One region of the Micromonospora sp. NPDC049204 genome, then DNA from elsewhere that is predicted to be linked to it. Evidence: predicted binding sites of a transcription regulator. Region 1 holds the regulator's gene; the other holds the start of a gene.
What was found. The regulator HrcA, encoded in region 1, represses chaperone genes, less so after heat shock. The targets are predictions, from matches to a motif close to GGTTNGCACNCTCNNNNNGAGNGTGCNAACC.
Positions count from the first base shown of each region.

Region 2: a site for HrcA is predicted at 4,042-4,072, ahead of groES (co-chaperone GroES). Genes of this name have one in related genera too.

Region 1 covers NZ_JBEZDC010000004.1:108,266-119,097, forward strand. The annotation lists gene AB0A90_RS09605 (SDR family NAD(P)-dependent oxidoreductase) at 91-855, shown strand; gene AB0A90_RS09610 (enoyl-CoA hydratase-related protein) at 960-1,769, opposite strand; gene hemW (radical SAM family heme chaperone HemW) at 1,789-3,012, shown strand; gene AB0A90_RS09620 (DUF4870 domain-containing protein) at 3,079-3,729, opposite strand; gene hrcA (heat-inducible transcriptional repressor HrcA) at 3,896-4,918, shown strand; gene dnaJ (molecular chaperone DnaJ) at 4,994-6,139, shown strand; gene AB0A90_RS09635 (16S rRNA (uracil(1498)-N(3))-methyltransferase) at 6,141-6,875, shown strand; gene AB0A90_RS09640 (MarR family winged helix-turn-helix transcriptional regulator) at 7,092-7,532, opposite strand; gene wrbA (NAD(P)H:quinone oxidoreductase) at 7,621-8,247, shown strand; gene AB0A90_RS09650 (MFS transporter) at 8,274-9,695, shown strand; gene AB0A90_RS09655 (hemerythrin domain-containing protein) at 9,979-10,449, shown strand; gene ppk2 (polyphosphate kinase 2) at 10,523-10,832, opposite strand, start outside.
Region 2 covers NZ_JBEZDC010000017.1:981-11,812, forward strand. The annotation lists gene AB0A90_RS27010 (hypothetical protein) at 1-12, opposite strand, end outside; gene AB0A90_RS27015 (molybdopterin-dependent oxidoreductase) at 126-1,757, opposite strand; gene groL (chaperonin GroEL) at 1,883-3,523, opposite strand; gene groES (co-chaperone GroES) at 3,594-3,908, opposite strand; gene AB0A90_RS27030 (methyltransferase domain-containing protein) at 4,167-5,363, shown strand; gene ybaK (Cys-tRNA(Pro) deacylase) at 5,374-5,853, shown strand; gene AB0A90_RS27040 (substrate-binding domain-containing protein) at 6,034-7,119, shown strand; gene AB0A90_RS27045 (ATP-binding cassette domain-containing protein) at 7,231-8,049, shown strand; gene AB0A90_RS27050 (ABC transporter permease) at 8,046-9,308, shown strand; gene AB0A90_RS27055 (ROK family protein) at 9,331-10,512, shown strand; gene AB0A90_RS27060 (DUF1707 domain-containing protein) at 10,532-10,832, shown strand, end outside.

The DNA.
Region 1 (10,832 bases):
AAGGAGTTACTACGGTTGACATGTCAATCGCTGGCCCGTCCGGTGGTACGCGATGCGACCGAGCCGGGTCACGGAGCAAGGAGGAGTTCCATGGGAACGCTCGACGGCAAGGCTGTGCTCGTCACCGGCACCGGCGGCGGTCTGGGACGCGTCTCCGCGCAGATCTTCGCGCGGGAAGGCGCGAAGGTCGTCGGAGCCGACATCCAGGTCGCCGGCAACGACGAGACGGTCGAACTCGTCCGCGCCGCCGGCGGTGAGATGACCGGCATCGCGCCGGTCGACCTCAGCGACCCGGAACAGGTGCGAACGTTCGTCGAGGAGGCCGCCGCGGTCTACGGCGGGCTGGACGTGGTCTACAACAACGCGGCCGCGCTCCGCTTCGGCCCGATGCCGGACTTCTCCGTCGAGGACTGGCGGTACACCATCACCGGCGAACTGGACATTCCGTACTTCGTGTCGAAGTTCGCCTGGCCGCACCTGGTCCAGCGGGGCGGCGGCGTCATCATCAACGCCGCCTCCATGGCCGGCCTGATCGCCGGTCACGTCCCCCCGATGGTGGGTCACACCGCCGCCAACGCCGGCGTCATCGGCCTGACCCGACAGCTCGCGCTCGAAGGCGCGCCGCACGGGATCCGCGCGGTGGCGGTCAGCCCCGGGCCGATCATCAGCCCGGCGAGTGAACGCGACCTGGGTGACAACCAGGCGGCGCGAGACGCGATCACCGGCAAGACGCTGCTCAAGCGGTTCGCCCAACCCGAGGAGGTCGCCGAACTCGTGGTGTTCCTGGCCTCCGACCGGGCGTCTTACATCACCGGGGCGAACTACCCGGTCGACGGCGGCGCGACCGCCTGGTGACCCCACCGGACGAGCCCTTTGCTCTGCTCCAACGGACGCAACACTCAGACGCCGTAAGTGGTGCGCCGGTTGAAGCAGAGCAAAGGGCGCGCGGACAACCATGCCTACCCGGCGTGCTCGCCGGAGCCCTCGTCCAGAGCGGCCACCCATCGAGCCAATCTCTTCTCCCGGAAGGCCGTGACCCCTTCGCGTCCCTCGTCGGACAGGAAGTACCCGGTCGACAGGGCGGACAGCCGGGCCAGCTCGCCACGCAGCTCGGCGGTGCTCGGCCGGCGCAGCAGCTCCTTCGCGCCGGCCAACGCGCCCGGTGCGCCACGCACCAGCGAGTCGCAGTACCGCCGCACCGCGTCGTCCAGGCCGTCCGCCGGCACGCTGGCCGTGACCAGTCCGATCTCGGCGGCCCGCCGGCCGTCAAAGGTGTCTCCGGTCAGATACAGCTCGGCGGCGGCCCGGGCCTGCAGCCGAGGCAGTACGGTCGCCGAGATCACCGCCGGGATCACCCCGATCCGCACCTCGGTGAACGCGAACGTCGCCTCGTCGGCGCAGACCGCCAGGTCGGCGGCGGCGATCAGGCCCAGCCCACCGGCTCGCGCCGGCCCGCCCACCCGGGCCAGCACCGGCTTCGGGCACTCCCAGAGCGCCGCGAGCACGTCGCCCAGCATCCCGGCGGGCACCGTCCCACTGGCGTACGCCGCGGCGGTCTCCTTCAGATCCGCGCCCGAGCAGAAGACCGGGCCGGTGTGGTCCAGCACGATCACCCGGACCGTCTCGTCGGCGACCGCGTCGCCCAGCCCGGCCAGCAACTGGGTCATCAGGGCGGTGGACAGCGCGTTGCGGTTGCGCGGGCTGTCCAGGGTGAGGGTGGTCACCCCACGGGCCGTGGCGACCCGCACGAGGACGTCGGGAGAGGTCATGCCGGGCACACTAGTGGCCATGCCCGGCGTCCTTCCAGATGGTGAGACCGTCCCCGTCGACGGATCGCTGCCCGCCACCGCCACCACGGCGGTCGGCGCGCGCGGCTTCGGCGTCTACGTGCACGTGCCGTTCTGCGCCAGCCGCTGCGGCTACTGCGACTTCAACACCTACACGGCGTCCGAGCTGGGTGGCGGTGCCAGCCGCGAGGGGTACGCCGACACCGTCCTGGCCGAGCTGGCGCTCGCCGCCCGGGTGCTCGGCGACAACCCGCCGCCCCGGGTCGACACCGTCTTCGTGGGCGGCGGCACACCCACCCTGCTCCCCGCCGACGACCTGGCCCGCATCCTCGACGGCATCGACCGCACCTGGGGGCTGGCCGCCGACGTCGAGGTGACCACCGAGGCCAACCCGGAGTCGGTGACCCCGGAATCGTTGAAGCTGCTGCGGTCCGCCGGCTACACCCGGATCTCGCTGGGCATGCAGTCCGCCTCCCCGGGGGTGCTGGCGATCCTGGACCGCAGACACAGCGCCGGCCGCGCCACCGCCGCCGCCCTGGAGGCCCGCGACGCCGGATTCGAGCACGTCAACCTGGACCTGATCTACGGGACCCCGGGGGAGCGGCCCGAGGACTTCGCCGCCTCACTGGAGCAGGTCGTGGCCGCCGGAGTGGACCACGTCAGCGCGTACGCCCTGATCGTCGAGGACGGCACCCGGCTCGCGGCCCGGATGCGGCGCGGCGAGCTGGCGTACCCCAGTGACGACGTGGCCGCGGACCGCTACCTGGCCGCGGAGGCCGCGCTCGACGCGGCCGGGCTCTCCTGGTACGAGGTCTCCAACTGGGCGCGCACCGACGACGCCCGGTGCCGGCACAACCTGCTCTACTGGACCGGCGCGGACTGGTGGGGGCTGGGGCCGGGGGCGCACAGCCACGTCGGCGGGGTGCGCTGGTGGAACGTCAAACACCCCACGGCGTACGCCCAGCGGCTGGCTGCGGGCACGTCTCCCGGCCTGGCCCGGGAGGTGCTCACGGCCGACGAGGCGCACATGGAGGACGTGATGCTCCGGCTGCGGCTCGCCAGCGGCCTGCCGCTGGCGGTGCTCGACGCCACCGGGCGGGCCGGCGCCGAGCGGGCGCTGGCCGGCGGCCTGCTGGCCGCCGACGAGTACAAGGCCGGTCGGGCGGTGCTCACCCTGCGCGGGCGGCTGCTCGCCGACGCGGTCGTGCGCGACCTGCTGCCCTGAGCCAGCCCCGCCGCCCCGGACCGGGGCAGCGGGGCACCGACCGGCCGGGGGAGCGGCCGGAGCGGGTCACTTGATGAAGCTGGCCGAGAGCGGGTAGCGGTAGAGCTGGCCCTCGTTGGCCTTGATGCCGGCGATGATGCCGAACACAGCGCCGAGAATGATGGCCGCCCCGACCCCGATGAAGCCGATCAGGATGCAGGACAGCACCCAGCCGACCAGGCCGACGACCGACCAGATGAGCTGGAAGTTCAGCGCCGCCGCGGCGTGCGACCGCACCGTCGGGGACTGGTTTCCCCGGGCCAGCAGCGCCACCAGCGGCGCGATCCAGCCCAGCACCCCGCCGCTGAGGATCATCCCGGCGGCACCGCCGAAGTGCGCGACGAGCGCCCAGGTCTTGTCCTCGTTGCTGGCGAAACCGCCACCGGGGCCGCCGTAGGCGCCGCCGGTCGGATATCCGCCACCGGGCGGCGGGTAACCGCCGGCCGGCGGATAGCCTCCGGGCGGCGGGTAGCCACCAGCCGGGGGGTAGCCGCCCGACGACGGTTGGTCACCGGTGGGCGGCGGATAGCCACCGGCCGGGGGATAGCCGCCCGGGCCAGGCGCCCCGGACAGTGGTGCGGTGGGTGGCTCAGCCGACGGGTACGAGCTGGGAGAGGTCGGCTCCGGCGGGTAGTTGCCGGGGTCACCCGCGCCGGGAGGGCGAGGAGGTTCAGTCATGGGTGTCACGGTAGGGGTCCGTGGCAACGCCGCACCAGTGGGCGGCCGTTGATCATCGCGCTGGCGGGTACGCCGACGTAGACTGGCACTCGTTACAGTCGAGTGCCAGGGCGGCCCGACCGGGGCCACGGCGCCGGCGGCCGACGTGCGACAGGAGGTGCGGAGGATGGGTCTCGACGACCGGAAACTCGCTGTGCTCCGCGCGATCGTCGAGGACTACGTCTCCACCCAGGAGCCCGTCGGCAGCAAGGCGCTGGTCGAGCGGCACCAACTCGGGGTCTCCCCGGCCACGGTCCGCAACGACATGGCCGTGCTGGAGGAGGAGGGCTACATCCGGCAGCCGCACACAAGTGCCGGCCGGGTGCCCACCGACCGCGGCTATCGACTCTTCGTCGACCGGTTGTCCCGGGTCAAGCCGCTCAGCCCGGCGGAACGTCGGGCGATCGAGCGCTTCCTGGTCGGCGCGGTCGACCTCGACGACGTGGTGCACCGCACAGTCCGGCTGCTCGCCCAGCTGACCCGGCAGGTGGCCGTCGTGCAGTATCCGAGCCTGGCCCGCTCCTCGGTTCGGCACCTGGAGCTGGTGCCGATCTCCACCACCCGGCTGATGCTCGTCATGATCGCCGACACCGGGCGCGTGGAGCAGCGGCTGGTGGAGTTGCCCGGGCCGGTGCCCGCCGACAACGTCACCGATCTGCGCCGGCTGGTCAACGAGAAGCTCGCCGGCGCGCGGCTGTCCGACACGCCACCGTTGGTGCAGGCGCTCGTCGAGGAGGCGCCGTCCGAGCTGCGTCCGGCGATGACCACGCTCTCCACGGTGCTCCTGGAGACGCTTGTCGAGCGGCACGAGGAACGCATCGCGCTGGCCGGCACCGCCAACCTCACCCGCGGCGGCCTGCTCGACTTCCAGGGTTCGCTACGGCCGATCCTGGAGGCGCTGGAGGAGGAGGTCGTGCTCCTCAAGCTCATCGGTGAGACCGAGCCGAGCACGACCCGGGTGCTGATCGGTGACGAGAACGAGTTCGACAACCTGCGGGCCGCCTCGGTGGTCAGCACCGGGTACGGCCCGGGCGCCACGATCGTCGGCGGCCTCGGGGTGCTGGGTCCCACCCGGATGGACTACCCCGGCAATATCGCCACGGTGCGCGCCGTGGCACGCTACGTGGGCGAGTTGCTGGCCCAGAACTGATTGGTCAGGGCCGATGCGGCCGGCTGCGGCCGCCGACCGGCACAACGCGAGACGAACATGAGGACACGGAACGCAGTGGCCAGGGACTACTACGGCATTCTCGGTGTGAGCCGGGAAGCCTCCGATGACGAGATCAAGCGCGCCTACCGCAAGTTGGCGCGCCAGTTCCACCCGGACGTCAATCCGGACCCGGAGGCTCAGGAGAAGTTCAAGGACATCAACGCCGCGTACGAGGTCCTCTCGGACGACCGGAAGCGGCAGATCGTCGACCTGGGTGGCGACCCGCTCGCCCCGGGCGGCGGTGGCGCCGGCGGCCCGGGTGGCCCCGGTGGTGCCGGTCCGTTCGTCGGTTTCCAGGACATCATGGACGCGTTCTTCGGTGGCGCGGCCGGTGGGGCGCGCGGTCCCCGTCCCCGGACCCGCCCGGGTGCCGACGCGATCCTGCGCCTCGAACTGGACCTGCACGAGACGGCGTTCGGCGTCGAGGCCCCGATCACCGTCGACACCGCTGTGCTCTGCACCACCTGCTCCGGCGCCGGCACGGCCGCCGGCACCCACCTGGCGACCTGTGAGGCGTGCGCCGGCCGGGGTGAGGTGCAGTCGGTGCAGCGCACCTTCCTCGGCCAGGTGGTCTCCGCCCGGCCGTGCACGGTGTGCCAGGGCTACGGCACCACCATCCCGCACCCCTGCCCCACCTGCGCCGGCGACGGCCGGGTGCGCACCCGTCGTTCGCTGACCGTCAAGATCCCGGCCGGTGTCGAGGACGGCATGCGGATCCGGCTGGCCCAGCAGGGCGAGGTCGGCCCGGGCGGCGGCACCGCCGGTGACCTCTACGTGGAGATCCACGAGCGTCCGCACGACGTCTACTCCCGCAAGGGCGACGACCTGCACTGCCGGGTCACCGTGCCGATGACCGCTGCGGCGCTCGGCACCCGCCTGACCATCAAGACGCTGGACAGCGAGGAGACGGTCGACGTCAAGGCCGGCACCCAACCGGCCAGCACGCTGCGACTGCGCGCCCGGGGCGTGCCACATCTGCGCGGCACCGGCCGAGGCGACCTCTACGTGCACCTCGACGTGCGAACCCCGACCAAGCTCGACCCCGACCAGGAGAAGATGCTGCGCGACTTCGCCAAGACCCGTGGTGAGGAGGTCGCCGAGTTATCCAAGCAGGGCGGCTTCTTCTCGCGGATGCGCGACGCGTTCAACGGGCACGCCTGAGGTGTCCGCGCCGCTGTTCCTGGTCGAGGCGCTGCCCACCGGTGACGCGTTGACCCTGGACGGCCCGGAGGGGCACCACGCCGCCACCGTGCAGCGGCTGCGGGTCGGCGAGGAACTGCTGCTCGCCGACGGTCGGGGCGGCACGGCCGCCGCCGTGGTCACCGCCGTCGGCCGGGGCAGCCTGGAGGTCGCCATCACCTCCCGGGGGTACGCGGACGCGCCGGTCCCCCGGATCGTGGTGGTGCAGGGCATCGCCAAGGGCGACCGGGGTGAGCTGGCGGTGCAGGCGATGACCGAGGTCGGGGTGGACGAGATCGTGCCCTGGGCGGCGTCCCGCTCGGTCACCCAGTGGCGCGGCGACCGGGGCGTACGGGCGCGGGAGAAGTGGGTGGCCACCGCTCGGGAGGCCGCCAAGCAGGCCCGCCGCCCGTGGTTGCCCGTGGTGGCCGGCGCGCCCGACGAGTCCACCGCCACCGTCGCCCGCCGGATCGCCGGTGCTGCCGCCGGGTTCGTGCTGCACGAGGAGGCCGAGGAGCGGCTCAGCACCGCCGAGCTGCCGCCCAGCGGTGAGATCGTCCTGGTCGTCGGCCCCGAGGGTGGCATCGCTCCGGCCGAGCTGACGGCCCTCCGGGAGGCGGGCGGGCGAGTCGTGCGGCTCGGCCCGGCCGTGCTGCGTACCTCGACGGCCGGCGTGGCGGCGCTCAGCGTGCTGGCCACCCGCCTCGGTCGCTGGTAACCCGCTCCTGCGGTCGCGCCGGCCTGCTTGTGACGGTCAGTGCCGGCCACCCCCAGGTCGGCGGTCATGGCGAACAGGGAACGACGCGCGACCGTGTCTCCGCGCGCTCGGCTCCAGATCCGGATACCGGAGTCGTGGTCCAGCGCCGCTGTACGGCAGCGATGACGTGCGCCAGGCGCCGACCGCGGCACGCCGGACTCTCGCACGGCGTGACGGTCAAGCGGGCAGCTTGCCGCTGACGTTGGTGGACATCGTGTGCAGGATGCCGGGCAGTTGCTCGAGCATCTCGGCGGGCAGGTCGCGGATCGTCTCCTCCGCAAGGGTGAGCCAAAGCTGCTGGATCTGCCCGACCAGCGCCTTGCCGCTGGCGGTGAGCGCGACGACGGTGGCGCGCTTGTCGGCCGGATCGGGTGTGCGCTTGATGTGGCCGGAGGCCTCCAGCTTCCGGGTCATCAGCGTGACGCTGGGTGGTTCACAACCCAGCGCCTCGCTGAGCTGCGCTTGGATGCGAGGGCCACTCCGGTCGAGTTCCAGCAACAGAGCCTCCTGGCCGACGTGCAGGCCGAGCGAGGCGAGCAGGTGCGCCGCCCTGGCCCGGTGACGCAGGCTGAGCAGGCGGATCGCCTGGTTCAGGGCGTCGGCGTACTCGTAATCCACGGAACCTCCTTGACAGCGGCGTTAGTTATGCGCATAACATTATCCGCCTAATGATTAAGCGCATAACTAACGCTACCAAGGAGTCAACGTGACGGTGAAGGTCGCAGTCATCTACTACAGCTCTACCGGTACCGTGCATGCCCTCGCGCAGGCCGTTGCCGACGGGGCCATGACCACCGGCGCGGAGGTGCGCCTGCGCCGGGCGGCCGAGCTCGCGCCGAATGAGGCGATCGATCAGAATCCGCTGTGGCGCCGGCACGCCGACGCCACCAAGTCGGTGCCCGTGGCCGAGCTCGACGACCTCGCCTGGGCTGATGCGTTCGCGTTCGGCACGCCGACCCGCTTCGGCACGCCGGCGGCGCAGCTCAAGCAGTTCATCGACCAGGCCGGCGGCCTGTGGCGTGAGGGCGTGCTGGCCGACAAGGCGGTCACGGCTTTCACCTCGGCCTATAACCGGCACGGTGGCAGCGAAGCCACCATCCTCGCGCTCGGCAACGTCTTCTACCACTGGGGCTCGGTCATCATCCCGCCCGGCTTCACCGACGCCACCGTCTACGCGGCCGGCGGCAACCCCTACGGCACCGTCGCGACCGGCGGCGAGGGTGCCGACGCCGCGGCTCTCGGGGCCGCTCGCTACCAGGGGCAGCGTCTGGCCAATTTCGCCGCCCGGCTTAGCGGCGACGTCCTCGTCCCGAGCCGCTCCGCAGCGGCGTGAGCAGTCACCCTGCTTCGGAGGAAAAGATGACGAGTATCCGTACCGAGAATCCGGGGACCAAGCTGTACGCCGGGCCTGCCTGGCTGGTCCTCGCGCTGGCCTGCGCCTGCCAGTTCATGGTCGTGCTGGACGTGTCGATCGTCAACGTCGCCCTGCCTTCCGTACAGCGTGACCTGGGGTTCACCGACACCGGGCTGGCCTGGGTGGTCAATGGCTATGTTCTGACGTTCGCCGGGTTCATGCTGCTGGGCGGCCGTGCGGCGGACCTGTTCGGGCACCGCCGGATGTTGGTGGCCGGCCTCGGCCTGTTCTCGCTGGCCAGCCTGGCCGCCGGCCTGGCCCACACGCCAGAGCTGCTTGTCGGTGCCCGGGTCGCTCAGGGCCTGGGCGGCGCCATGCTGGCACCGGCCACCCTCGCAGTGATCAACACGCGCTTTCCCGAAGGGAAGGAGCGCGCTCGGGCCTTCGGTGCGTGGTCCTCGGCGGGCGGCGTCGGCGGCATGGTCGGCGCGGTCGCCGGCGGCGTGCTGACCTCCGGGCTCTCCTGGCGGTGGGTGTTCCTGATCAACGTGCCGATTGGCATCGTGCTGCTCCTGGTGGCCACATCGCTGACCGCGGCACCGGCGCTCCGGCGCGAATCGCTCGACCTGCTCGGCGCGATCACGGGCACGGCCGGCCTGGCGTCGCTGATCTACGGCGTCATGCAGGCCGCCGATCACGCGTGGGGCTCCCCGCGGGTGATGCCGCCGATCCTGGCCGGCGTGGTCCTGCTCGCCGTGTTCCTGGTGGTCGAGAAGCGCGTCGCGGCCCCGATGATGCCACTGCGGCTGTTCAGGAACCGCAACGTAGCCGTCAGCAACGCGATGCTTCTGCTGTTCGGCGGCATCGCCATCGCGATGTGGTTCTTCTCCTCGCTGTTCATGCAGAACGTGCTGCAGTACAGCGCATTGGACGCCGGGCTCGGACAGACCCCCGCCGCAGTCATGTTCGTAGTGGTCGCCCGCTTCGCCACCGGCTGGTTTCTCCGGAGCGGTGCCCGCGCGCTCATCTTGACTGGGTGCGCATGCTTCGTGGCCGGCTTCGCCTGGCTCTCCCAAGCCGACGCCGACAGTCACTACGCCGCCGGAGTGCTCGGGCCGACGCTGCTCGTCGCGATCGGCATCGGCCTGGTCTTCCCGACCCTGATGGCCTCAGCGACCGCCGACGTCTCGTCGGGTGACGCCGGCATCGTCGGCGGCCTGGCCAACACCGCCAGCCAGGTTGGTGGCTCGATCGCACTTGCGGTGTACGCGACCGCGGCCGCCACCCGCGCCGCCGCGAACGACAGCGCGAGCGCCCCGCCCGACGCACTGGCCTCTGGATACGCACTGGTTTTCGGTATAGCGGCCGGAGTCGCCCTGACGATTGCCGCAGTCAGCCCGTTGCTCCCCACGCGGCGGCGGACCTGACCCACAACGCCACATGATGCCCGCCGCCCACGCGGTTGCCACCCGGGCGTGTCAATCCCGGCTCAGTGGTCCCCGCGGCAACGCAGCGCTCCCGTCCATGCTGCGGACTTACTATCCTCGACACGAGAGCACAGAACATGACTCAGGTTCGCTACCGAGGATCAGCTGATCTCAATGGGTTTAGTTTCGACCAGCGTCGCGTGCCGGTGGCAGACCGTGGCAGGCATGGAGGCGCCCGACCGAGGGAGACCGACGACGTTGACGTCCCATCCTTCGTCTTCGCGTGACTGAGCGCGAGACGACCAGGCTGATCGCCTGGAGCCGCGAGCTTCGCGAAGTGCATGTGCGCCTGCGCGAAGCACTTGACCTCACTCGCACCGCAGTTGCCGAAGGTCGCTCCGCGGAGGCGGCCACACGTGAGCTGCTGCTGTACTGCCACGGCTTCTGCGCTGCCCTCGACGGACATCACAGGGCCGAGGACCACCGCCTATTTCCGGCGATCAAGGCGGCTCATCCCGAGTTGGAGCCCGTGCTCCGCAACCTCACCCAGGACCACTCGATGATCGCGCACCTACTCGGCGTACTGCGGGCCGCGGTCGATCGGGCCGCACCGGTTGCCGAGTTGGGTCGTCACCTCGAGGGCGCCGCAGCCATTATGGAGAGCCATTTTCGGTACGAGGAGCGTCAGCTGCTCAGCGTGCTCGAGACACTCTCGCTGGATGCGTCGCCCGAGGAGGTTCTGGGCCCGCTGTGAGCAATGGTGCCCCCGAAATAGCGCGCCACCGACGGATTACACGACCAACGTTCAAAGACGAGGAACCATGCCCTCAGGGGCGGGGGAACACCGGCACGACCTCTTCCTCCGGCGTCAGGTCCAGCCCGGCCGGCCCGATGATCTGCGGATCGGGAGTGCCGACCACCTCGGAGTCCTTGCCGGCGTAGTCGAAACGGTGCAGCACGTGCCGCATGGCCTCGAGCCGGGCGCGCTTCTTGTCGTTGCTCTTCACCACCGTCCACGGCGCGTCGGCCGTGTCGGTCCAGAAGAACATGGCCTCCTTGGCCTCGGTGTACTCGTCCCACCGGTCCAGTGACGCGATGTCCATCGGGGACAGCTTCCACTGGCGCACCGGGTCCACC
Region 2 (10,832 bases), on a different contig from region 1:
GGTAACAGTCATGGCTTCACCCTGTCCCGACACGGTCCGGTCCGCGTCCGCCAGGTGGCGTCATCGGGGATACGGCAGGCTGCGTACGCCGGTCACGGATCGTGGACGGTTGCCGCGACGGCCGGTCAGCGGACGTTGACGGTGACGGTGTGCCAGCCGGTGGCGCCGTCCGGGACGACGCCCTGCGTACGCTCGGTCTGGGTTTCGCCTGTCGCGTCCGTCGCACGGACCTGGAGCCGGTGCTCACCCGGCGTGGCGTCCCAACGCCAGGACCACTGCACCCAGGTGTCCACCGACACCGTCGGGGCCAACTCCGCCTGCTGCCAGTCGCCGCCGTCGACGCGTACCTCGACTCGGCTGATGCCCCGGTGCTGCGCCCAGGCCACACCGGCGACGGTGATCGGGCCGGTGGTCAGCCGGTTACGACTCCGGGGCGCGTCGATCCGCGACTGGGTCTTGATCGGCCCCTGGGCGGACCAGCCGCGCGGCACCCAGTACGCGTCGAAGTCGGCGAACCGGGTCAGTTCCAGCTCGGTCACCCATTTGCAGGCTGACACGTAACCGTAGAGGCCGGGCACCACCATCCGGACCGGGAAGCCGTGCTCGACCGGCAGTGGCTCACCGTTCATGCCGACCGCCAACAGCGCGTCCCGCCCGTCGCGCAAGGCGGCGGTGGGGGTGCCGCAGGTCCAGCCGTCGACCGACCGGCCGACGACCTGGTCGGCATCGTCGTCCGGGTCGACCTCGTCCAGCAACTCCCGAAGGGGTACGCCGAGCCAGCGGGCGTTGCCGATCAGGTCCCCGCCCACCTCGTTGGAGACGCAGGCCAGCGTGACGTACCGCTCGACCAGTGGACGGGCCAGCAGATCCGCGTAGCTGTAGGTCCGCTCGGTGCCGACCCGCCCGTGGATACGCAGCCGCCAGGTGTCCGGATCCACCTGGGGCACCACCAGTGCGGTGTCGATCCGGTAGAACTCGAAGTTCGAGGTGACGTACGGCGCGAGTTGTGTCAGTGCGAGGTCCGCGCCGGCCGGCACGGCCGGTGCGGGGGCCACGGGCGCGGGCAGTCGGATCGCCTCCCGGGCGGCGGACACCCCGCGCCGCCCGGCAAGCCAGCGCCCACCGAGACCGGCCACCACGGCCGTGCCGAGCAGCGCCCCGCTCCCGGCGAGGAACCGTCGCCGCGAGTCCGGGTCCACGTCGGCAGGCCCGACCGGCTCCTTCGCCGATACGGATTGCCCGCCCGGAGGCACCGGCGCGGCGGGCGACACCGGCGCGGCAGGCGGCACGGTCGGTGTGGGTGGTGACCAGGGCCAGGGGTCCAGCTCGAACGGGCCGGCGATGAACAACCAGAGCACCAGGGCGCCGAGCCCGGCACCGACAAGCGACGGCAGCGCATCGGCCGCGTCGGCACCGGAGCGGGTCACGGCGGCGGCCACGCCGATGACACCGAACGCGGCGATGCCGGCAAGTCCGAATGCCAGTCGCCGGATCGCCAGCATGCCGAACAGTGCGGCGAACGCTGCGAGCAGCAGGCCGGTGCCGACCAGCAGTGCGATCTTGTCAGCGGTGCCGAAAAGGTCGATGGCGAGTTGCTTCAGCGACTCGGGAACGGCGTCGACGACCACCCCGCCGACCGCGACCAGGGGCGCCGACCGGGGGCCGGTCAGCACTGCCACCGGTTCGGCGATTCCGATCGCGACGGCGGCGGCGGTTACTCCAGCCAGCGCGGCGTACCGCCGCGACGTGGTGCTCATCGGCCCAGTGTGCGTGATCATCCGGCCCGGTAGCCAGCAACGTCAGCGTTCGGTAATGACCTGAGCAGACGAACGGGGCGCACCGCCGTACGACGGTGCGCCCCGCGACAGGTGTCGCTACCGGGTCAGAAGCCCGGGCCGTGCTGGTGGCCGTGACCGTGGCCGTGGCCGCCGCCGGCGGCCGGCTCGGCCTGCTCCGGCTTCTCCACCACGAGGCTCTCCGTGGTGAGCAGCAGACCGGCGATCGAGGCGGCGTTGGTGACCGCGTTGCGGGTCACCTTCACCGGGTCGATGATGCCGGCCTTGACCAGGTCGACGTACTCGCCCTTGGCGGCGTCGAGGCCGTTGCCCCAGTCCAGGTCGGCGACCTTCTGCGTCACGACGTAACCGTCGTGACCGGCGTTCTGGGCGATCCAGCGCAGCGGCTCGACGAGCGCCTTGCGCACGACCGAGACACCGACCTTCTCGTCACCGGTGAAGCCCAGGTCGTCGTCGAGGACCGAGCGGATCTGCACCAGGGCGGCGCCGCCGCCGGGCACGGTGCCCTCCTCGACCGCAGCCTTGGTCGCCGCGATGGCGTCCTCGATGCGGTGCTTGCGCTCCTTCATCTCGACCTCGGTGGCGGCGCCAGCCTTGATGACGGCGATGCCACCGGAGAGCTTGGCCAGCCGCTCGGCCAGCTTCTCCCGGTCCCAGTCGGAGTCGGAGGCCTCGATCTCCTTGCGGATCTGGGAGACCCGGTCGGCGACGTCGGCCTTCTGGCCACCGCCGTCGACGATCGTGGTGTTCTCCTTGTCGACCACGACGCGCCGGGCGGTGCCGAGCACCTCCAGGCCGACCTGGTCGATCTTGTAGCCCAGCTCCGGGGCGACCAGCTCGGCGCCCGTGGAGATCGCGATGTCCTGGAGCATCGCCTTGCGCCGGTCACCGAAGCCCGGGGCCTTGACCGCGCAGACCTTGAGGGTCTTGCGCAGCGAGTTGACCACCAGGGTGGAGAGCGCCTGGCCGTCCACGTCCTCGGCGATGATCAGCAGGGGCTTGCTGTTCTGCAGGACCTTCTCCAGCAGCGGCAGAAGCTCCTCGATCGCCGAGATCTTCTGGGTGGTGACCAGGATGTACGCGTCCTCGAGGACGGACTCCTGGCTCTCCAGGTCGGTGACGAAGTTCGGCGAGATGAAGCCCTTGTCGAACTGGAGACCCTCGGTCACGTCCAGCTCGGTGGTGAGCATGGAGCCTTCCTCGACGGTGATGACACCGTCGCGGCCGACCCGCTCCATCGCCTCGGCGATCAGGTCGCCGATCGTGGCGTCCTGCGCGGAGATCGTCGCCACGTTCGCGATCGACTCCTTGCTGGTGACCTCTGCGGCACGGCCGAGCAGCGCCTCGGAGACCTTGGTGGCCGCCGCGTCGATGCCCCGCTTGAGGCCGGCCGGGTTGGTGCCGGCGGTCACGTTGCGCAGACCCTCGCGAACCATCGCCTGGGCGAGCACGGTCGCGGTGGTGGTGCCGTCACCGGCGACGTCGTTGGTCTTGGTCGCCACCTCCTTGACGAGCTGCGCGCCAAGGTTCTCGTACGGGTTGGTGAGCTCGATCTCCTTGGCGATGGTCACACCATCGTTGGTGATCGTCGGCGCACCGAATTTCTTGTCCAGGACGACGTTGCGCCCGCGCGGGCCGAGGGTGACCTTGACCGCGTCCGCGAGGGCGTTGACACCGTGCTCCAGCAGGTGCCGGGCGTCGTCCGAGAAGCTCAGGATCTTCGCCATAAATGTCCCTTCGAAGCGCCATTGCCCCGGCCCGGCGAGCCGGACCGGGGCAGTGGCACTGATCGGTTGCTTACTTCTCGATGACCGCGAGGACGTCGCGGGCGGAGAGCACCAGGTACTCCTCGCCGGCGTACTTGACCTCGGTGCCGCCGTACTTCGAGTAGAGGACGGTGTCGCCGACCTGCACGTCAACCGGAACCCGGTTGCCGTTGTCGTCGACGCGCCCCGGACCCACAGCGAGGACAGTGCCCTCCTGCGGCTTCTCCTTGGCGGTGTCGGGGATCACGATGCCCGACGCCGTGGTGGTCTCAGCCTCGTTCGCCTGGACCACGATGCGGTCCTCGAGCGGCTTGATCGCAACCTTGGTCGCGGTAGTCACGGGCATACCCTCCTGGGGTACTGGTTTCGTTGCTGGTCGGCGGGGCCAACCAGCGTCAATCTGCCTCATGCCACCGGGCGGGGCCGTCGTCGCGGGTGCCGGTCCGCCTGGCGTGCGCACCCGGGTCGTGAGACCCGGAAGCTGGCACCCTCAGGGTGAGAGTGCTAATCGCAGGTTATTCCGTGGCTAGCACTCCGTCAAGGAGAGTGCCAGCGAGTCGCGCCCCGCCAGCCCGATTTCCGGGTCCACCCGGACAATGACGGGGTGGATCTCGATCAGCTGGCGGCGCTGCGTACCCCCGAGGGGTCGGCCGCGCTCACGGCGGCGGCCGGGCTGGCCGGCGGTGATCCGCTGGCCGCGGCGTCGGCCCTGCGCGCGGCCGGGGTGCCGCCGACGCTGGCCGCGGCGGCGCTCACCCAGGCCGAGCTGCGTCACCGGGCGGTCGGCAAGTTCGGTCCGGACGCCGCCGGGATGTTCCTCACCCGCCCCGGGCTGGAGCAGGCCACCCGTCGGGTGGTCGCCGATCGCCGGGCCGCACGGCTGCACGCGGCCGGCGTCCGCACCCTGGCCGACCTGGGCTGCGGCCTCGGCGCGGACGCGCTGGCCGCCGCCCGCGCCGGCATCCGGGTGTACGGCGTGGAGGCCGACCCGGTGACCGCCGCGATGGCCGCCGCAAACGCCGCGGCGGCCGGACTGGACGAGCTGTTCACCGTCGAGTGCGGTGACGCCACCGCGTTCGACGTCTCCCGCGTCGACGGGGTCTTCTGCGACCCGGCCCGCCGCACCAGCGGCACCGGACGACGGATCTTCGACCCGCGCGCCTACTCGCCACCCTGGGATTTCGTGACCGGGCTGGCCGAGCGGGTGCCGCGCACCGTGGTCAAGGTGGCGCCGGGGCTGGACCACGCGCTCATCCCGGCCAGGGCGGAGGCAGAGTGGGTCGGCGTGGACGGCGACCTGGTCGAGGCCGCGCTCTGGTGCGGTGAGCTGGCGGAGGTGCCCCGCCGCGCCACGCTCTACCGGCAGCAGGGCGTCGAGGCTCGCCGCCACCAGCTGACCGGCTCGGGTGCCGACGAGGCGCCGGTCGGGCCGCCCCGGCGCTTCCTGTACGACCCGGACCCGGCGGTGGTCCGCGCGCACCTCGTCGCCGAACTGGCCGGCGAACTGGACGCCACCCTCGGCGACCCGAGCATCGCCTACCTCTACGCCGACCGCCCGACCCGCACCCCGTACGCGCGCTGCCTGGTGATCACCGACGTGCTGCCGTTCTCGCTCAAGCGGCTGCGGGCACTGCTACGCGAGCGCCGGGTGGGTCGGGTGGAGATCCTCAAGCGGGGTTCGGCGCTCACCCCGGAGCAACTCCGGCGGGATCTGCGGCTGACCGGCGACGTCGCGGCGAGCCTGGTACTCACCCGGGTCGCCGGGGCGCCGACCGTGCTGATCGGTCGGCCGGTGGACTAGCGTCGCCGGTGTGGCAGGACAGGGCACGCCGGCGACGGCACTGTTGGTCAGGCGCGGGGTCGCGCATCGCACGCACCCGTACCGGGTGTCGCCGGACGCCCCCAACTACGGTGCGCTGGTGGCGGCGGCGCTGGGCGTGGCACCGGAGCGGGTCTTCAAGTCGTTGGTGACCGAGGTCGACGGCGCGCTCACCGTGGCGGTCGTACCGGTCACCGGCGAGTTGGATCTGAAGGCGCTCGCGGCGGCGGTCGGTGGCAAGCGGGCGGCGCTCGCCGACCGGGCGGTCGCCGAGCGGGCCACCGGCTACGTACGCGGTGGGATCAGTCCGCTCGGGCAGCGCAAGCGACTGCCCACCGTGCTCGACGAATCCGCGTTGGACCTTCCGACGATCTACGTCTCGGCTGGTCGGCGCGGCCTGCAACTCGAACTGGCCGCGCCGGATCTGGTGGCGCTCACCGACGCCCGCACCGCGCCGTTGCAGACCCGCTGACGACTCTCGTTACGTCGACTCCACCGTGGGATACCCGTGGAGTAACAGTCGCGTTGCTGAATTGTTATCGCTGCCAACAAACTGGGTACCTGCGCGGTCTTGTGGAGGCGGTGTGACGCGCAATACGTTGCCGGACACAACAAAAACAACACCTCCCCCACCCCCGAAAGGACCCTGCACATGCGTAAGGGGATCCTCACCATCGCCGCCGTGGGCCTGCTCACGACCGGCGGCTTGACCGCCTGTGGCGACGACTCCGGCGACAAGGCCGCCTCCGCAAAGACTCCCAAGATCGGCGTGATCCTCCCGGACAGCAAGTCCTCGCCACGGTGGGAGACTGCGGACCGTCGATTCCTGGAAGAGGCGTTCAAGACCGCCGGCGTCCAGTACGACATTCAAAACGCCCAGAACGACAAGGCCGCCTTCCAGACCATCGCCGACCAGATGATCACCAGTGGCGTCACCGCCCTCATGATCGTCAACCTGGACTCCGGCACCGGCAAGGCCGTGCTCGACAAGGCCAAGTCGCAGGGCGTCGCCACCATCGACTACGACCGGCTCACCCTCGGCGGCTCCGCCCAGTACTACGTCAGCTTCGACAACGAGACCGTCGGCAAGCTCCAGGGCGAGGGCCTGGCGAAGTGCCTGACCGACAAGGGTGCCAAGAACCCGGTCGTGGCGTACCTGAACGGCTCCCCCACCGACAACAACGCCACCCTGTTCAAGGCCGGCTACGACTCGGTGCTCAAGCCGAAGTTCGACTCGAAGGAATACACCAAGGGCCCGGACGACGCCGTGCCGGGCTGGGACGGCCCCACCGCCGCGACCATCTTCGAGCAGCAGCTCACCGCGACCAAGGGCAAGATCGACGGCGTGCTGGCCGCCAACGACACTCTCGGCAACGCCGCCATCTCGATCCTGAAGAAGAACAAGATCAACGGCAAGGTGCCGGTGACCGGCCAGGACGCCAGCGTCGAGGGCCTGCAGAACATCCTCGCCGGTGACCAGTGCATGACCGTCTACAAGGCCGTCCGGGAAGAGGCCAAGGCCGCCGCGGACCTGGCCATCGCACTGGCCAAGGGCGAGAAGAAGGACACCGGCCAGTCGGTGAAGGACGGTGACCGGGACGTCCCCTCGGTGCTGCTCACCCCGAAGGCCATCTACAAGGACAACGTCAAGGACGTCGTCGCCGACGGCTACGTGACCAAGGAGCAGCTCTGCACCGGGACGTACGCCGCGCTCTGCGCCGACGCCGGCATCAGCTGACGGACGCCGCAGTACCCGCCGGGACGACAATCGCCGCCCGGCACGGGAGCACCCTCCCGTGCCGGGCGGCGCCCGCCGGACGGGCCCCGACCCTCCCCTAAGGAGACCCCCGTGTCCGCGACCCCCCTGCTGGAACTCCGCGGGATCGACAAGAGCTTCGGTCCCGTCCAGGTGCTCCGCGACGTCGCCCTGACCGTCCACCCGGGTGAAGTGACAGCTCTGGTCGGCGACAACGGCGCCGGCAAGTCAACCCTGGTGAAGTGCATCAGCGGCATCCACCCCACCGACGCCGGTGAGTTCCTGTTCAACGGTGAACCGGTGCACATCGGCAGCCCCCGCGACGCCGCCACGCTCGGCATCGAGGTCGTCTACCAGGACCTCGCGCTCTGCGACAACCTGGACATCGTGCAGAACATGTTCCTCGGCCGCGAGCGGCGCAGCGGCATCGTCCTGGACGAGCCGACGATGGAACAGCTCGCCGCCGAAACCCTGGCCGGGCTCTCCATCCGCACCGTCACCTCACTGCGCCAGCACGTGTCGAGCCTCTCCGGCGGCCAGCGCCAGACCGTGGCCATCGCCAAGGCGGTGCTGTGGAACAGCAAGCTGGTCATCCTGGACGAGCCGACCGCCGCACTGGGCGTGGCACAGACCGCCCAGGTGCTCGAACTGGTCCGCCGCCTCGCCGACAACGGCCTGGCCGTGGTGCTCATCTCGCACAACATGAACGACGTCTTCGCCGTCTCCGACCGGATCGCCGCGCTGTACCTCGGCCAGATGGTCGCCCAGGTGAAGACCACCGACATCACGCATGCCCAGGTGGTCGAGCTGATCACCGCCGGGCGCTCGGGCGGGCTCGGCCTCGCCACCGACCCGGGCAGCAACGGCGACGGCCCGCAGCCGGCCGACTCGATCTCAGGAGGCGCCCGATGACCACCACCGCCGTGCGGAAGGACGGCCCCGCGGCCGTCACACCGCCGCCGACCGTCGGGGGCCACGTCCGCAACTACCTGAGTCGGGTACGCGGTGGCGACGTCGGCGCACTACCGGCCGTGCTCGGCCTGATCGTGCTCTGCACCGTCTTCGCGATCATGCGGCCGTCGTCGTTCCTGTCGGCCGGCAACTTCGCCAACCTCTTCACCCAGGGCGCGGCGGTCACGCTCATCGCGATGGGCCTGGTCTTCGTACTGCTGCTCGGCGAGATCGACCTCTCCGCCGGCTTCGCCAGCGGCGTCTGCGCGGCGGTACTGGCCAACGTGGTCACCGTGCTCGGCTACCCCTGGTGGGTCGCCGTGCTCGCCGCGGTCGCCACCGGCGTGGTCATCGGCACCACGCTCGGGTTGCTGGTCGCGAAGATCGGCATTCCGTCCTTCGTGGTCACTCTCGCCGGCTTCCTCGCCTTCCAGGGCGTCGTGCTGCTGCTCGTGCAGGAGGGCACCAACATCTCCGTCCGCGACGAGGTGCTGGTCGCCATCGCCAACCGTAACCTCGCTCCCGCGCTGGGCTGGGCGCTCACCGCTCTCGCGGTCGTCGGCTACGCGGCGGTGCAACTGCTGCGTTACCGCAACCGCGCGGCCCGTGGTCTGACCACCGACCCGATCGCGGTGGTCGCGTTGCGGATCGGCGGGCTCGCCGTCATCCTCGGCACGGCGATGTACGTCCTCAACCTCGAGCGCAGCCGCAACGTGCTGATCGTCTCGCTCAAGGGTGTGCCGATCGTGGTGCCGATCATCGCGGTGCTGCTGGTCATCTGGACCTTCGTGCTGCAACGCACCAGCTACGGCCGGCACATCTACGCCGTGGGCGGCAACCGGGAAGCGGCTCGCAGGGCCGGTATCGGCGTCGACCGGATCCGGATCTCGGTCTTCGTGATCTGCTCCTCCATGGCCGCCATCGGTGGCATCGTGGCGGCCAGCCGGGCCAACTCCGTCGACCCGAACACCGGGGGCAGTAACGTACTGCTCTACGCGGTCGGCGCGGCGGTGATCGGAGGCACCAGCCTCTTCGGTGGCAAGGGCCGTGTCCTCGACGCCGTACTCGGCGGCGCGGTGGTCGCGGTCATCGAAAACGGAATGGGCCTGATGGGTTACAGCGCGGGAGTCAAGTACGTGGTGACCGGCGTCGTGCTGCTCCTCGCCGCCAGTGTCGACGCGCTCTCCCGCCGCCGCGCGGCAGCCACCGGCACCCGCTGACCGCGCGGGAGGTAGCACCACGATGCGCCCAGGACCGAGTCAGGACGACGTGCGACGGCAGAACCTCGGTGCCCTGCTGCGACACGTACACGTCCACGGGCCGACGACGCGCGCCGAACTGACCACCACGCTGGGCCTCAACCGCAGCACCATCGGCGCGCTCACCGCCGACCTGTCCGCAGTGGGACTGGTCAGCGAGGGAGCGCCAAAGGAAACCGGCCGGGCCGGCCGACCGTCACTTGTCGTCCGGCCCGCGTCGGCCCGGGTGTACGCGTACGCGTACTCCGTGGAGGTGGACCGGTTGCGCGCGGCCCGGATCGGGCTGGGTGGCGCGGTCCTGGACCGCCGGGAGCTGGACCGGCCCCGCGGCCTGCTGGCCGCGGAGGCCGCGCCGCTGCTGGCCGGCGCGCTCAAGGAGATGCAGCAGACGGTGCCGCGCGACGCGATCTGCGTCGGTGCCGGCGTCGCGGTCTGCGGCATGGTCCGCCGCAACGACGGCCTGGTGCGGCTCGGCCCGACCACCGGCTGGGTGGACGAGCCGATCGGCGCGGCGCTCGCCGCCGAGCTGGGCATCGAGGTGCCGGTCACGGTGGGCAACGTGGCGGACGTCGCGGCGTTCGCCGAGCACGCGCGCGGGGTGGCGGCCGGCTGCGACAACGTCCTCTATCTGTACGGCGACGTCGGCGTGGGCGCCGGCATCATCGCCGGTGGCCGGCGGCTGACCGGGCACGGTGGGTACGGCGGCGAGGTCGGCCACATGAAGGTGGTCCTCGACGGCAGGCCCTGTGAGTGTGGCTCCCGGGGCTGCTGGGAGACCGAGATCGGCGAGCACGGTCTGCTCCGTGCCGCGGGACGCTCCGACGCCCGAGGTCACGACGCGCTGCTGGCCGTGTTCGACGCCGCCGACCGCGGTGACGCCCGCGCCCAGACCGCGGTCCGCCAGGCCGGTGACTGGCTCGGCTTCGGGCTGGCCAACCTGGTGAACGTCTTCAACCCGGAGATGGTCATCTTCGGCGGCACCATGCGCGACCTCTACCTCGCGTCGGCGGCCCAGGTTCGCAGCCGGCTCAACTCCAACGCGCTCGCCGCCTGCCTGGAGCACGTCCGGTTGCGTACGCCGAAGTTGGGCGAGGACGCCCCCCTGATCGGGGCCGCCGAGTTGGCCTTCGAACGACTCCTCGCCGATCCCCTCGACGTGGGCTGACCCGCGTACGCTGTCCAGCGTGGATGTCGAGCTGCGCGCTTCCGACGACGACCGCAACCGGGTGGTCGCCGAGCTGCACCGGCACACCGCGGCGGGCCGGCTGACCCTCGACGAGTTCTCCGATCGGTGCGGTGCGGTGTGGACGGCGCGCACCCTCGGTGACCTGGCCGCCCTGACCCGCGACCTGCCGGTCCTGCCCGACCCGACAGTCGACAGCGAGCCCGTCGGGCAGGGGCGTCGGGAGCTGCTGATGCTCTTCGCCGCCGCCGCTCTCACCCTGCTGCTGCTCGGCGGCTTCCTCGCCGTCACCCGCGGATCCG